2 regions of the Neobacillus sp. KR4-4 genome follow, and region 2 is predicted to be linked to the other one. Evidence: predicted binding sites of a transcription regulator. Region 2 holds the regulator's gene; the other holds the start of a gene.
The links. The regulator Rex, encoded in region 2, represses fermentation and respiration genes when NADH is low (regulators of the CRP and FNR family bind a similar motif). The targets are predictions, from matches to a motif close to TTGTGAAATATTTCACAA.

Region 1 (7,980 bases), on a different contig from region 2:
TTATTACACCTGTTCCGTCAATATGTCCTGAAACGAAATGACCGCCAAACCTTCCACCCGCTGCCATAGCCCGCTCAAGATTTACTTTGGACCCTCGTTTTACCATACTTAAACTGCTAGCTCTGACCGTTTCCGGCATCACATCTACTGTGAACAGTTTACCCGTAAAGGATGTAACCGTCAGACAAACCCCATTAACCGCAATACTGTCCCCAAGATGGACATCGTTTAGTATTTTATTCGCTTCTATGTTCAATACAAACGACTCGCCAGTCCGCTGGATGTTTGCGACTACGCCAATTTCTTCAATAATTCCAGTAAACATATTGTCCAAACTCCTTACTATGTTTCCCTTTGATTCTGCCCAAAAAATTAAAAAAGACCCTAAAGACAGTTTGTCATCAGGGTCTTGAAAAAAAGACAATAGAAAATAAAGGCTTAAAAATAGGTACACTTCACCCTATTGTTAATCCTGTCTTTTCCTTCTCCCATCCAGACTTTAACTGTCGGCCCTGGAGTTTCACCAGATCCACCGCTTAACATATTAATGTTAACCGGGTCACGGACTAAGAAGCATAGCTTCATCACCGCCGGTTAGGAATTTCACCTGACCCCGAAGGAAATTATTTAAATATATACTTATATGTTATGACATTTCATTCTAATAGTAAAGCTATTAGCTTAACTATATTGCACTAAAAACACAATTAATAACCAGAACTTAGCTTACCGTCATAATTTTACCAACTTATTTATTGTTTATAAGTCTTTACAGGTAAATAAATATCAAAATGTAATTCACCAGTCTCATTTTGATGTTTATGCTCTTCTTTATACACTTCCAAACTTAGGGCATTGTGATCATGTTCATATCCATATTCTTCCATCCAGGCATAGATTTGTTTATATGTACTTTCCACTGTTTCATGACTTCCTTGATGTGTAGCAAATACATAATTTTTACTTGGAATCGTAAAACCAACCATACCATCTGGGATTTCCTCAATTTTTTCAACTGGAGTTGTAACATAATAAGTAAATTCTGTTTCTCTGCTGTGAAAAGGTGCGATCAAAACAGGGTCTTTGGTTTGATATGATACTTCTTCTAGCCGATCTATCATCTTTTTAAATAGACCTGGGAGTGTACTGATTTGTGAATAAGTTCCGTTCCATGAAATTCCAACAACCTTCATTTCTTCTTTTTCTATTACTTGGATACTCATGCTAATCCCCCTTTTGAATTATCATATTAATATAATTCTCACCGTCACTCTTAAACTCCTGCAAAAATAATTCGACTAAATTCATTCCAAATCGTCCACACATGTATAGGTATTAAAATTAACGGACGTTATTCCAAAAATGAGAAATAACGTCCAAATTTTTTTAACTATCTTTTTTTAAATGATGTCGTAAATTTTATTATTTGGATGAAAATAGCATATAATGGACTTAGCACATTAATAGGAGGATTTTTTATGAGTAATGAAAATCAAACAAATCCACAGGAAGAACCCAAGAAGAAAATAAGTCTACAAGAAGCGATGAAACAACAACTGCAAAATAAGAAGAACAAATCTGCCGGAGGAACTTCAAGTTCAAACAACTCGATGGCAACTAAAAAGCTGCAAAGCCAGCAAACGAAAAAAGTAAGTAATTCGCGGAGAAAAATGGGTGTCTAGTGGTCAGAATCGAGTAGATATTTCCCCAGGTGCACTCGTCAAAATTGTCCTAAAAGCAGATCAACGAAGCGGGAAACTAACAGAGGGGACCGTCAAGGATATATTAACAAAGTCCAGTTTTCATCCTCACGGCATAAAGGTCAGGCTTACGGATGGACAAGTTGGCAGAGTTAAGGAAATAAATAATTAGTTTAGAAAGTCCTCTTTGCACAATGATGCAAAGTGGGCTTTTTTAATGGAAGTAAAAAACAGACCCAAAAGGCTTGGGTCTGTTTATTGGCGGGTCATTATGATTTACGGACGTTTACTGCTTGTGGTCCACGTTGGCCACTTTCAATTTCAAACGTTACCTCTTGACCTTCGTCTAATGTTTTGTATCCTTCGCCTTGAATAGCAGAAAAGTGAACAAATACATCTTCTCCACCTTCACGCTCAATGAATCCAAAACCTTTTTCACTGTTAAACCATTTTACTTTACCTGATTCCATTCTTTGTAGCCTCCTAGCATGTAACTATTACATGTAAATTGCAAATTGATTGCATAATTATTTTTACCCATTTCCTTTTTACCTATACCATAACAATTTTAAAAATTTTAATTGGATATAAAATCTTTATAAAACCCATTTGTGGATTGCTTTTGCAACTCCGTCTTCCTCATTTGTGGTAGTTACCCAATCCGCTGCTTCTTTCACAAGATCTTGTGCATTTCCCATTGCAACTCCCATGCCAGCTGCCTTGATCATCGCCAAATCATTAAGACTATCACCTACGGCCATTACATTTTTCATATCCAATCCCAGCCTGTTACAAACAATCTCCAGACCCTTCGCTTTATTAATACCGGCCGTATTCACTTCAATATTTTTCAACGTAGAATTACTAAGTTCAAATTCACCTTTTGCCTGTAATTCTTTCATGATTATCTCTCTGGTTTCATCATCATCGATATTAAAGCCAAATTTCATCCATTCTAAAGTATGCAAGTCCTCCGGCATTTCATTATGCCAATTGCGTTCCGTGCTAATCGCCCAAAACTTAGTCTTATGTTGCAGCGATAACCTCCACATCCACTCAACAAGTTCAGACTTTACCAAGTTCCTCTCTACTAATTGACGTTGATCATCCCATATTTCACTACCATTAACAGTGACTAAATAAGAATCAAGCTCCAATGAATCAGCATGCTCTCTGCTCGTCAAAAGTGAACGGCCTGTACTAAGAACCACATAGATTCCTTTTTCCTTAGCAGCTTTGATGGCTTCACGATTTGCTTCCGATACCTGTCCTTTATTATTTAAAAGCGTACCATCCATATCGAGTGCAACTAGTTTGACTTCAATGTCATTATTAATATTATCCATATGTATATCAAGCTCCCTTCCATACTTTTCCTATAATAAGATAACATCATTTCTAAAAACTAATCAAACATTAAGTTTACATAATATAGTTATAATAAATACTCTGACAAGTATCTTGCAATTTTCTTATAATCCTTTAATAAGTAACCTATAGGCGCTCTATTGCATATAGTACCCATAAGCCAAGAATAGAAAGGTGTTTAATGATGCCATCGGTTGTTATCAATTTATATTATCTAAAAATAAACAGTATTTCGGGCAATGGCTCCATAACTATAGGGGAAGCATCTCATAACAGTCCCACAGCCAATAGTAAATTACAAGGAATTAATGCTTCATATGGAGATACTTCACCAACTGAGGCAATGATGGAAAACCTGTTAAATGATCCAGACGTTAATGATCAAACCTCTATTGGAACTACTGATTCTACTAATGTCAATACACCAATTCAACCTGTACCACCAATCTAAAATTATAGGAGTTATCTGATATGCCATATCAAATAAATATTTTAAATTTCAAGATAAATGGAGCCACCCAAAACGGGAATGTTGATATCGGTCCTACTGTGCATAACAGCCATACTGCAAATAGTAAATTTGTGGGAGCAAATTTCACTTTAGGTGATTTATCACCAGCCACTTCTTTAATGTCCTCAGGCAATATAGATACAGATATTAGTGATCAGGATCAAATAGCTAACCCATCTATGCCTATAGCTAATCAAATTTAAAGGAGCAGCAATATGGATATAGAAAAAATGAGAAGATGGCTAGAGATTACTAACGAGTATAGAGAGAGCAATTTTTGGTCTAGCGTACTAAAGCAAAAACAACCAGATGAATTTTTTAGAGAAGTATCGCTTAATCCAAAATTTGACTTATACCAAAATGATTATTATAACTTTATTATTTTTGAAATACCTGGGGTAAATCCAGAAGATGTTTCGCTTAGCTTAATTTCAAATAATCATTTAAAAATTAATGGCAGAATAAAACCTGTTTTACCTTTAGAAATGGAAATGAAGAGAGAACGTGAATATGGTGATTTTGAACGAGTAATTGACCTACCTGAACCAACACAGGCTCATTTAATACATTCACAAATTAATAATGGACTACTTCATTTATCTTACCCTCGAAATAAGAAGTGACTAGAGTGTTTATCTCCAATATCATAAAGACTTATTGCAAAAGATTTCCCTTCTATGATTGTAGAAGGGTAAACTTGTTTTGTGATTAAATCATATGCACACTCCTTTTATTAGTATGAAATTACTTACGATTGTTCATGGTAATTGATTATATGAAACAATTACTAATTATTTCAAGTTTTAAGAAAATAACAATAATAAAAAAACGCCTGTCAAAAACAAGCGTTTTAATGTGGTGCTATTAATGATGGTGATGGACACCCATGGTTGGGTTAGTAATCAGCCACTCTTCTTTCGGTAATTGGAAATATTGAATCCAAATACTATTTAGGTTTGGGTCATTTTTATCAATAATGAAATCAATTTCTTTATCGCTTGTGACGACAACATCATTTTCTGTTGGTGTATCAAGCTTTAAATCATAATGGGCATGGTCACCATGAATACTTGTGACATACACACGAAAAAGTTTTCCTTGTGCTTCTTCTTGTTCTAACATTTTTTTCAAAGCTTTTGCTGCATTACGATTCACTTTTACCTTCATTTTTGGCTCTCCTCATCTATGTATTCCTACGTATTATCCCACTTTTTTGCAAAAATAGACAATGATTAGTTTTGAACTAAAAATACTTAATTTACCAGGTAAAAATTTACATACATTCTTTTCCTCGATAGGAATTTTAAAACCTTAACAAATTTGTCACAAATTAATCGAAAAACGTGTATAAACATCACAGCATTATTGTTAATATAGGTTTTAGAAAAGACTAACGGACTAATTACTATTAAATAATAACTAATTTAAATTAGGCTTAATCAGTACATGGAAGCAAAAAAAGAAGTAATTCAGTCTTGTTTGTGAAAGGTTTCACGATTATAATCGTAAAAGTGAACATTTGGAAGGGAGAAAAATTCATGTTTAAAAAAAGCTACTTAATTCCACTGTTAGCTTTAGTACCAACTATGCTTTTAAGCGGATGTACGAATATGGTCGTCTTTGATCCAAAAGGACCTGCCGCACGTGACATTCTAGATTTAATTAACTGGTCACTTATTTTTATGTTGCTAGTGGTTGTCGTTGTTTTTGGTTTATTTGGATATATTATCTGGAAATATCGGGCTAAGCCTGAAAATGCAGATTACGAACCACCTGAAGAACATGGAAGCACAAAATTAGAAATAATTTGGACTGTCATTCCTATTCTTATTGTCATTGCTTTAACGATTCCTACTGTTAATACAATCTATAAGTTAGAAAAAGTACCTGCTGGATATGAAAATAAAAAACCAATTACCATTAATGTGACTTCTGCCGATTGGAAGTGGATTTTTAGCTACCCTGAACAAGGGATTGAAACTGTGAACTACGTGAATATTCCTGCTGGCACACCTGTGCAGTTTAAGTTAACTTCTGCAGGTACAATGCAGTCATTCTGGGTTCCTGCTTTAGGCGGTCAAAAGTATACCATGAACAAGATGGAGACAGAGCTGTACCTTACAGCTGACAAGCCTGGTGAATTTTTAGGAAGAAATACAAACTTTAACGGTAAGGGCTATGCTGAAATGGAATTTACGGTTGAAGCAAAATCCCCCCAAGCCTTTGAAAAATGGGTAAAAGAAGTTAAAGAAACTGCTCCTAAGTTAACAGAAAAGAAATACAATCAACTTCTTAAGCCTACACACTTAGGACGTGAAACATTTATTGGAACACATCTTGCCTGGGTAAACCATGCGGATATGAATTCTAAAACTTATACAAATCCTGAATTGTACGAAGTACATGGCGTAAAAGGAAAGATTTTCAAAGAAAAAGAAACAAATAGTCATTCTATGGACATGGAAGGTATGGAAAGCATGGACAAGAGTGAAAAATCAGATGGAGGTGAGCACAATGAACATTAATTGGCATGACTTTTTTATTGTTGGCAACCCATTAATACTAGGTTCTCAGATTGCTATTCTCTTAACAATGATCGGAATTGTGGCTGGGGTTACCTATTTAAAAAAATGGAAATGGCTCTGGAGAGAATGGTTAACAACCGTTGATCATAAACGAATTGGGATTATGTATATCCTCTCTGGTGTATTAATGTTTTTCCGTGGCGGTGTGGACGGCCTCTTAATGAAGGCTCAAACCTCACGTCCAGAAATGAAATTTTTAGATGCGCAACATTACAATGAAATTTTCACTACACACGGTGTCATTATGATTTTGTTTGCAGCAATGCCATTATTAATTGGCTTAATGAACGTGGTAATCCCACTGCAAATCGGTGCTCGTGACGTCGCATTCCCACAACTTAACGCGTTAAGCTTCTGGCTGTTCTTTAGTGGTGCGATGCTGTTTAATATTTCGTTTGTTGTCGGTGGTTCTCCAGATGCTGGTTGGACTGCATACTTCCCTCTTGCAGGTAAAGAATTTACTCCTGGAATCGGGAATAACTATTATGCGATTGCCCTGCAAATTGCTGGGATTGGTACCCTGATGACGGGTATAAATTTTATTGTCACTATCTTAAAAATGAGAACAAAAGGCATGACACTGATGAGAATGCCAATGTTTACTTGGACTTCATTCATTGCTTCGGTGATTATTGTTGCTTCATTCCCAATTTTCACGGTTGCACTTGCATTAATGACGTTTGACCGGATCTTTGGAACCCATTTCTTCACCTTAGCGGGTGGCGGTATGGATATGATGTGGGCTAACCTTTTCTGGTTATGGGGTCACCCTGAGGTTTATATCGTTGTCCTACCCGCATTTGGAATGTTTTCTGAAGTTATTTCAACATTTTCAAGAAAAATGCTTTTTGGCTATAAATCTATGGTTTTCTCGATTGTTGGTATTGCGTTTTTAAGTATGCTCGTTTGGGTCCACCACTTCTTTACAATGGGAGCTGGACCAGGAGTTAACTCCGTTTTCTCCATTACGACGATGATGATTGCTATTCCAACGGGTGTCAAAATGTTTAACTGGTTATTCACGATGAGAAAAGGTCGAATTGAGTTTTCCACTGCGATGCTTTGGGCACTTGCATTCATTCCATGCTTTATCATCGGTGGTGTAACTGGCGTTATGCTCGCAATGGGCGCGGCCGATTACCAATACCACAACACCCTATTCCTTGTCGCTCACTTTCACTATGTGTTAATTCCTGGTGTTGTGTTTGCGGTATTTGCTGGACTTTATTACTGGTGGCCAAAAATGTTCGGCCATATGCTCAATGAGAAAATTGGTAAAATACATTTTTGGTTCTTTACCATTGGATTTAACTTAACGTTTATGCCAATGTTCTTCCTAGGATTAGATGGTGCGGTGCGTCGTTCGTACACTTATTCTGCTGAATCTGGCTATGCACCATTATTCCTATTATCTACTATTGGTGCAGTTATCTTAGCAATCGGCTTTGGCGCACTTTGCTATAACATTTATTGGAGTGCACGCTATGCAGACCGTAATATTTCAAACGATCCATGGGATGCAAGAACGCTAGAGTGGGCAACTGCTTCACCTCCTCCATTCTATAATTTTGCGAAATTGCCTGAAGTGAAATCTGTTGATAGCTTCTGGTATATGAAAAAGAATAACGAAGGATTGACGTTAAAAGACGAAGAAATTGAAGAAATCCATATGCCAAGTAATTCCGGCTTACCAATCTATATGGGCGTAATCTTTGGCATTGCTGGTTTCTTCCTAGTCTTTGAATGGAAAATTGCGGCTCTTGTAGCCACTGTTGGAATACTTATTGGGTTAATCATTCGTTCATTCGATTACAAC
Region 2 (7,980 bases):
CTTCCTTTTCCCCTGAAACAACCGTAAGCGGTTGCAATTTTCTAACTGGTTCCATAAATTCATCCCCCTATTAAATTTATGTTTCTATCATATTCCCGATTGAAACGCTTTCATAGTTTATGTAAATTTAATAAGATTTTTGTAAATAAAAAAAGTAAGCAGTTTTCGGCTGCTTACAAAAAGGCTTTGATTAGATGTTCTTTCATTTGATTATATTCATGCTGGTATACAGGTCTGCCGACGGTACCGTAAATTACCTTCACATCAAGAATTCCGATTTCCTTTAAAAAGTTTAAATACTTACGAACCGATACCCGAGAAATGCCGACCACCTTTACAACGTCCTCTGTTGAAAACGGAGCATTTTTTAATTCCTGAATGGCTTCCCAAATTTGTTTTAAGGTGTCTTTTGTCAATCCTTTCGGGAGGTCTTCGATAAGAGACTTTTCCTCTCGGTGCAGGATCTGCTGGTCCAGTACGTCTTGATTAATTACATGTTGTGTCTGAATAATCTCTGTTTGGTTCTTATAGTCAACTAACGCTCTGCTAAATCGGTCAAATTCAAAAGGTTTAATTAAATAATCTACAGCTCCGTACCTCAAGGCCTTTTTAATCCGCTCCATGTCTGACGCTGCTGAAATAATAATTACATCGGTCTCTTTCTCATTTTCGCGGAGGTAGGTTAACAGCTCTAAACCTAGTTTCCCCGGCATAAATATATCAAGCAAGATCAGATCGATTTCTAGCTTTTCCAATTTCATAATCGCCTCATCTACAGATGCAGCCATTGCCATCAATTTAAATCCAGGGACCTGCTCAAGATAGCGTTTATTGAATTCAGCCACCATTGGATCGTCATCAACGATCATCACTCGGATCATTTCTGTCCCCCTCCCCATCATATGGTATATACACGGCGAAAACGGTCCCTTTTTCAGGTTTTGATGATAGAATTAAATCCCCGTCCAACTTTTTAACCGCCTGCGAAACGAGATACAATCCTAATCCTCTATTTTCGCCTTTTGTGGAGAATCCTTTGTTGAAAATTTGGTTTTGTATTTCTTCACTCATCCCTTTTCCGGTATCTTTTACTTCAATTGTTAAAATATCATCTGCATAATCAAGGGAAACTGTTACTTTTTTGAGTGGACAACCGCTCACAGCCATAATCGCATTATCAATTAAATTACCTAAAATCGTAATCAGTTCATGTGTTATATCAGAATCCTCGGGTTGAGGAATTGGTTGTTCACACAAAACTGATAACTCTGTCCCCGATTCCCTTGCATAACTTAACTTTCCAATTAAAAAGCCTGCTAATACAGGGTCCTTTATTTTTTTGGTCACAAAGCCAATTTCGTTATTGCGATGATTAACCGTTTCATTGATGTATTCAACAACTTTTTCATAATACCCTGTATGGACCATCCCTAAAATAACATGAAGCTTATTCATATATTCATGTGCCTGGGCTCGAAGTGCATCGGCGTAAGTTCTCACTCCAGTCAGTTCTTCGGCGAGTACTTGTATTTCTGTTTTATCGCGAAAAGTTGCAATGGCCCCTACGACCTTATTCCCAACAATAACAGGGACTCGATTAGTTAAAATGGTCATTCCATTTAAATTCTGTTCTTCATCCAATTCAGCTTTACCCGTTTGTAAGAGATCTTTTAAGCGCGTGGTAGACAAATACCTTTCTATATTTACCCCCATCGGATTATCCGGCAGTCCTGCCTTGTGAAACATCTTTAAAGCAGCTCGGTTGACAAGTGTTATCTTTGACTCTTGATCAACCGCGACAATTCCTTCTCTGACGGATTGAAGCATAGCGCTTCTTTCTTCTAATAATTTTGCGATCGCAAACGGCTCAAGCCCAAGTAAGATTTTTTTGATATATCTAGCTAAAATAACAGCCCCAAGAACACCGATTAATAGACCGATCAGGGTTCCAATATAGATCCCAGTTCGGCTCTTTTTGACGGCCTTTTCCACATTATCCAGCGAAATCCCAACGGCCACTGCCCCGATTTGTTTCCCTTTTTCGTCCTTAATGGGTGTAAAAGAGCGTAATGAAGGTCCCAGCGATCCCTTTGATATTGACGCATGCTCTCTTCCTTTTAAAACAGGTCCTTCATCTCCACCCCTGAATGGCAACCCTATTTTATTACTGTCGGGGTGGGATTTTCGAATGGCATTCATATCCATCACGACAATAAAGTAAACATTTGTAACTTTCCTCATTTCATTTGCATAGCTTTGAATGTCCTTTTCATCGCGTTTCCCACTCATCGCCTCAATCACAAGCGGACTATGTGCAACCATGCGAGCTACACTTCTTGCTTGCTCCGCCTGATTCTTTTCCGTCTCTGAAGCAATTCTGGAACTTATAAGTAAATCCGTTATCAACAGCGAAAAAGTAACCACTACACAAACGAATACAATAATCACTGATTTTAAACTCCATCTGCCCCTTCTCATATTTCCCTCCAGCTGTACCGGGTGTCAGGCACCATCTTGATGCACCCCTTGATGACAATGTAATCATTCAGGTAAGTAAAGTAAACGCAAAAAAGCTGCAAAGCTTGCTATGACAGAACTTTGCAGCATTAGAAGCTTTCTTTAACTTATCAGTAATATAGCTCCTGCTAAAATAGGGGTCAGGACCATCGCACTTTTTAAAACGGGCTGAGGTGCAAAGTCCGTAAACTTGGCCCCGACATAAGAACCAATCATGGTTCCTGCCACCACTTCAATTAACAATGGGAAGTTCAAGTATCCTTGAAAATAATAGCCAGCTCCCCCTGCTAAAGCGATGGGCAGAATAACAAGCATGGTTGTACCCACCGATTGTTTAAGCGTAAGTCCCAAGATTAAAAGCAGTCCGATTTGAATGAACGGTGCAGCACCAATCCCAAATGTCCCAGACATCAACCCGGTAACCAAACCGACTAGCGCTGCTTTCTTAATAAGAAGAAGGTTGCTTGGTTCGTCTTTTTTATAGTTTGCCTTAATTTTTTGAACAATAAACAATCGTACGACCAAGATCAAAGCGGATAGAAACAACATCCCTGCGGTTAACCAATGCAAGGAATGGATGGGAATCAAACCAGCTAGCTTTGAACCAAAATAGGAAGCAATCGACCCAAATCCTCCGACAATTAGACCCGTTTTAATCGAAATATTTCCTTGCCGAAAATGACTGTACGCACCTGACAAGGTAGTAAACACCATGGCAGCTAAAGATGTCCCTAAAGCGACATGGATGGGAACTCCAAAAACCACTGTTAAAATGGCAATAATAAAGCCAGAACCTCCTGCTCCGACAAATCCTAATAATACCCCAAGTACAAACATAGTCAGCACGATCGCCAACTTCATCCCCTCCAATTGCAAAAACCCTAGATGTCACTCTAGGGAATGTGTGATCTATAATCCCGATAGTAATCGCTTGCAAATAAACTACCTACATCTTAGTCCAGCCCTCAGTATTTTGATAGATTATGTAATTAAAAAAAGCAGGGTATGAAGCATACAAAAGAGCTCTCCACAAATGTTGTGAAAAGCTCTGCTCTTAACTAAATTACTATTCTTCTTCCTCTAATTCCACCGTCGGATAATGCTTTAAAAAATAAACAAGCGATTGCAGTTCCACTGCTAAGTCAATATGATGGACTCTAATTTGCGGGGGAACATTTAAGCGTGCTGGCGTAAAGTTTAATATTCCCTTTATATTTGCACTCACAAGTCGATCAGTAATCATCTGTGCAACTGGGGCTGGAACCGTTAATATCGCAACGGATATACCCCCCTCAGATAAAACCTTCTCCAATTCATCCATATGATAAACCGGGACCTCGCGAATTTTCGTTCCCATTTTTTCTGGATCCACATCAAAGGCACATTCTATTTTCGTGTTATTATTCTTTAAAAAATTATAGTTTAAAAATGCCGTGCCCAAATTCCCTACCCCTATTAAAGCAACCTTTGTTAATTCATCCTGGTCCAAGGTTTTACGAAAGAAGGAAATCAAATAATTGACATTATACCCATAACCTTTTTTTCCTAATGCTCCGAAATAAGAAAAATCGCGGCGAATCGTGGCTGAGTCGACCTTTACGGCTTCACTTAGTTCGGCTGATGAAACCCTTTGCTTACCGGAAGAATGCAGGTTTTTAAGAAATCGGTAATAAAGGGGCAGCCGTTTGGCTGTCGCCTGTGGTATTTTCATTGTTTCATTACTCATAATCTCCCACACCCCATGGATAATTTAGTTAAAAATCATTTAACTTTTTCGTTTCTCTTAAAATCACCATTTTTACCGCCTGTTTTTTCGACAAGATATGTAGGGCCAATCACCATACCTTTATCAACGGCTTTACACATATCATAAACCGTTAAAGCGCATGCTGACGCAGCTGTTAACGCTTCCATTTCTACACCTGTATTCCCCTTGGTTTTAACGGCTGCCGATATATTTAAGCGATAATTCTCTTCTGTGTCCTGCTCCCAGGAAAAAGATATATTAACCCCCGTTAAGGGGATCGGATGACACATCGGAATCAAATCCCACGTCTTCTTTGCTGCCATGACCGCAGCTACCTGTGCCACTGCTAAGACATCACCTTTTTTTATCGCGTGATTCGTAATTCTATCGTAAATTTCTTTCCTAACTGTAATACTGGAATGAGCAAGTGCCGTCCGTGCTGTTTCTGGCTTATCACTGACATCGACCATTTTTGCTCGGCCTTCTTCATTAAAATGCGTTAATTCTGCCATATAAATAATCCTCCCTTCAAATCATACACTATTTTTCCTTATCTGTCTGTGAAACTTTGAACGAAATTCAAGGTTTTTGCCGATTTAACACCTTCATCCACCTAATCTGCGCCTCAGTTTATTGCCGATATACGGGGAATAAGGTACACTAAACCTATGTAATAGAGGTGAAAAAGAATGATTTTGTTACAGGTTAATCAACTACAAAAATATTATGGTGCTGACCTAATTTTATCGAATATTAAATTAGAATTACAAACTCGAGACCGTGTGGCTCTAGTTGGTCGCAACGGGGCAGGAAAATCAACATTATTGAAGATTATTGCTGGCCACTTGTCACATGATGGCGGTGAAATCATCAAACCAAAAGAAGTAATGATTGGCTATTTAGCCCAAAATACTGGTTTAGAGTCCACTTTGTCGATATGGGACGAGATGTTGACTGTATTTGAACCGCTGCGTTTAATGGAAAAGTCACTTCGGGCCCTTGAAGAGCAAATGGCCGATCCTAATGTATTTGATGATACTGGAAGATACGAGAGAATCCTAAAAGAGTACGACCATCTTCAAGTGAAATTTAAGGAGCAGGGTGGATATCAATACGAGGCAGAGCTCCGTTCTGTACTCCATGGGTTAAATTTCCCTGATAAATCCTTGATGATATCAAGTTTAAGCGGCGGACAGAAAACGCGTCTTGCCCTTGGTAAACTGCTATTAACTAAGCCCGATATCTTAATATTGGACGAGCCGACCAACCATCTTGATATTGATACCCTGTCCTGGCTGGAGCAATATTTACAAAGTTATCACGGGGCCATTTTGATTGTTTCCCATGACCGCTATTTTTTAGATAAGGTGGTTACGCAGGTATATGAAGTCTCCCGTAAGCAAATCCAACGATTCACAGGCAACTATAGTGCCTACCTAGATCAAAAAGCGGCCAATTATGAGCGTGATTTAAAGCTTTTTGAAAAGCAACAGCAAGAGGTGGCAGATCTTCAGGATTTTATCAACCGGAATTTGGCACGTGCATCAACGACCAAACGAGCCCAAAGCCGCCGCAAAAAGTTAGAGAAGATGGAACTGATGGACCGCCCCTTAGGAGATGAAAAATCGGCAAACTTCTCGTTTGAAATTGAAAAACAAAGCGGCAATGACGTGTTAACGGTCGATTCCCTTGCTGTCGGTTATCAGGGCGAAAAGGTCTCAGAAGCCATTTCTTTTCGTGCCTTTAAAGGAGAAAGCATTGCCTTAGTTGGCCCAAATGGAATTGGTAAATCAACCTTATTAAAAACAATTATTAAAAAGCTTCCTGCCCTAGACGGAACCATTCTCTATGGAACAAACCTTTCCATCGGATATTACGATCAGGAACAGGCTGAATTAACTTCCAATAAGCGTGTTTTGAATGAACTCTGGGATGATTACCCGTTAAAAAACGAAAAAGAGATTCGAACGGTTCTTGGTAATTTCTTATTTTCCGGTGATGATGTCTTAAAAATTGTCTCCACTTTAAGCGGTGGGGAGAAAGCTCGACTTGCTTTAGCTAAGCTGATGTTGGAAAAAGCCAATGTTCTAATTTTAGATGAGCCCACCAACCATTTGGATTTAGATAGCAAGGAAGTTCTTGAGAATGCATTAATCGATTACCCTGGCACAATTCTTTTTGTCTCCCATGACAGGTATTTTATTAACCGAATTGCCACAAAGGTCTTGGAACTGAGCCGCCATGGCAGTACAGAGTATTTAGGGGATTATGATTATTATGTAGAGAAGAAATTGGAGCAGGAGGAGCTTGCTGCCCTGGCGCTGGCGGATATTCAAAAAGGGTCTGCACAAATGGAAGCATTTGAGAAAAATACTTATCAACAGGATAAGGAAAGCAAGAAACAAGAACGTCAGCGAAAACGGAAATTAGAAGAAGTGGAACAAAGAATTGAAGAACTGGAAGAGCAAATTCAGGAATTCGAACAGCAGTTATGTGATCCAGATATCTTTCAAAATCATGAAAGAGTATTAGAAATCAACATAAAAAATGAAAAAGCCAAGGCTGAACTCGAGCAGCTAATGGAAGCATGGGCGGAATTGGCAGAGTAAAAACCGAGCAGTGCTCGGTTTTTTCTTTTTGGCTGTGTTAAAAGATTAATGTTGATTTTGGCTCTGTTGATTGGAGTGGAAGGCACGAAGACTCCTGCGGGAGTACGGGGCAGGGGAGACCCCGCAGGAGCAAAGCGACGAGGAGGCTCCCCGGCACGCCCGCGAACCGCTTGTGCCTGGAACAGAAATCAACAGACAAGTTTAACACAGCCTTCTTTATAATAAGACATATATCGACAACATTCGATATAAACACTTTTTTAAAAAATTATTCACTTTTCCACAAGCTTATTCACATTGTAAACAGAGTATTCCCAATGATTTTTTTAGTTTTCCACAATATCCACAATAATTACCCTACTTATCCACATTATACACAGAAAACAATCCACTTATCCACATTTAAGATTATTTTGATGGAAGTTCAAAAATTCTTATCAACAAAAAAACTCTTCTTATCCAGAAGAGTTTCTAATTATATAATTCAATATCTAATCCAGGATTGGCGTTTAACGTCAAATTTGCTCGAATTCCCTTTTCAAACATCACACTTCCAGCAGCAGCGATCATTGCTGCATTATCTGTACATAGTGATAATGGCGGGATGACTAATTCAATCCCAGGTTTCTTGGAAAAAACCTTCTCTAACGCCTGTCTAAGTCCTTTATTCGCTGCAACCCCGCCCGCTACCAATACTTGCTCTACGCCGTATTCTGTGACCGCTCTTTCTGTTTTTGTGACTAAAACTTCAATGACGCTTTCTTGAAAACTTGCAGCTAGGTCTTCAGGGGCAATCACCTCACCTCGTTGCTCCGCATTATGGACCGTATTAATAACAGCGGATTTTAAACCACTAAAACTAAAATCATAGGAGCCTTCCTCCAGCCATGCCCGAGGTAAGTTAATCGTCGGATTTCCAGACTGAGCCAGGCGGTCAATATGAGGGCCTCCAGGGTACGGCATATTTAATGTGCGGGCTACCTTATCGTAGGCTTCCCCTGCAGCATCATCTCTAGTTTCCCCAATCACTTCAAAATGGCCATGTTCCTTCATATACACCAGTTCTGTATGCCCGCCAGAAACGACAAGAGCGAGGAGCGGGAATTT

Region 1: the regulator Rex is predicted to act here: its motif matches at 5,059-5,076, upstream of qoxA (cytochrome aa3 quinol oxidase subunit II).

Annotation. Positions count from the first base shown of each region.
Region 1 covers NZ_JBHHJU010000010.1:112,421-120,400, reverse strand. Annotated here, with positions in the region: gene ribE (riboflavin synthase) at 1-325, opposite strand, end outside; FMN riboswitch at 477-625, opposite strand; gene ACE198_RS12615 (GyrI-like domain-containing protein) at 753-1,223, opposite strand; gene ACE198_RS12610 (hypothetical protein) at 1,479-1,682, shown strand; gene ACE198_RS12605 (YwbE family protein) at 1,675-1,872, shown strand; gene ACE198_RS12600 (cold-shock protein) at 1,970-2,170, opposite strand; gene ACE198_RS12595 (Cof-type HAD-IIB family hydrolase) at 2,297-3,046, opposite strand; gene ACE198_RS12590 (spore germination protein) at 3,253-3,519, shown strand; gene ACE198_RS12585 (spore germination protein) at 3,540-3,782, shown strand; gene ACE198_RS12580 (Hsp20/alpha crystallin family protein) at 3,795-4,202, shown strand; gene ACE198_RS12575 (heme biosynthesis protein HemY) at 4,444-4,746, opposite strand; gene qoxA (cytochrome aa3 quinol oxidase subunit II) at 5,118-6,104, shown strand; gene qoxB (cytochrome aa3 quinol oxidase subunit I) at 6,094-7,980, shown strand, end outside.
Region 2 covers NZ_JBHHJU010000040.1:33,262-41,241, forward strand. Annotated here, with positions in the region: gene ACE198_RS26045 (2-hydroxycarboxylate transporter family protein) at 1-55, opposite strand, end outside; gene ACE198_RS26050 (response regulator) at 174-881, opposite strand; gene dcuS (DcuS/MalK family sensor histidine kinase) at 859-2,478, opposite strand; gene ACE198_RS26060 (sulfite exporter TauE/SafE family protein) at 2,620-3,372, opposite strand; gene ACE198_RS26065 (redox-sensing transcriptional repressor Rex) at 3,584-4,243, opposite strand; gene moaC (cyclic pyranopterin monophosphate synthase MoaC) at 4,279-4,776, opposite strand; gene ACE198_RS26075 (ABC transporter ATP-binding protein) at 4,954-6,873, shown strand; gene ACE198_RS26080 (hypothetical protein) at 6,922-7,095, shown strand; gene tsaD (tRNA (adenosine(37)-N6)-threonylcarbamoyltransferase complex transferase subunit TsaD) at 7,345-7,980, opposite strand, start outside.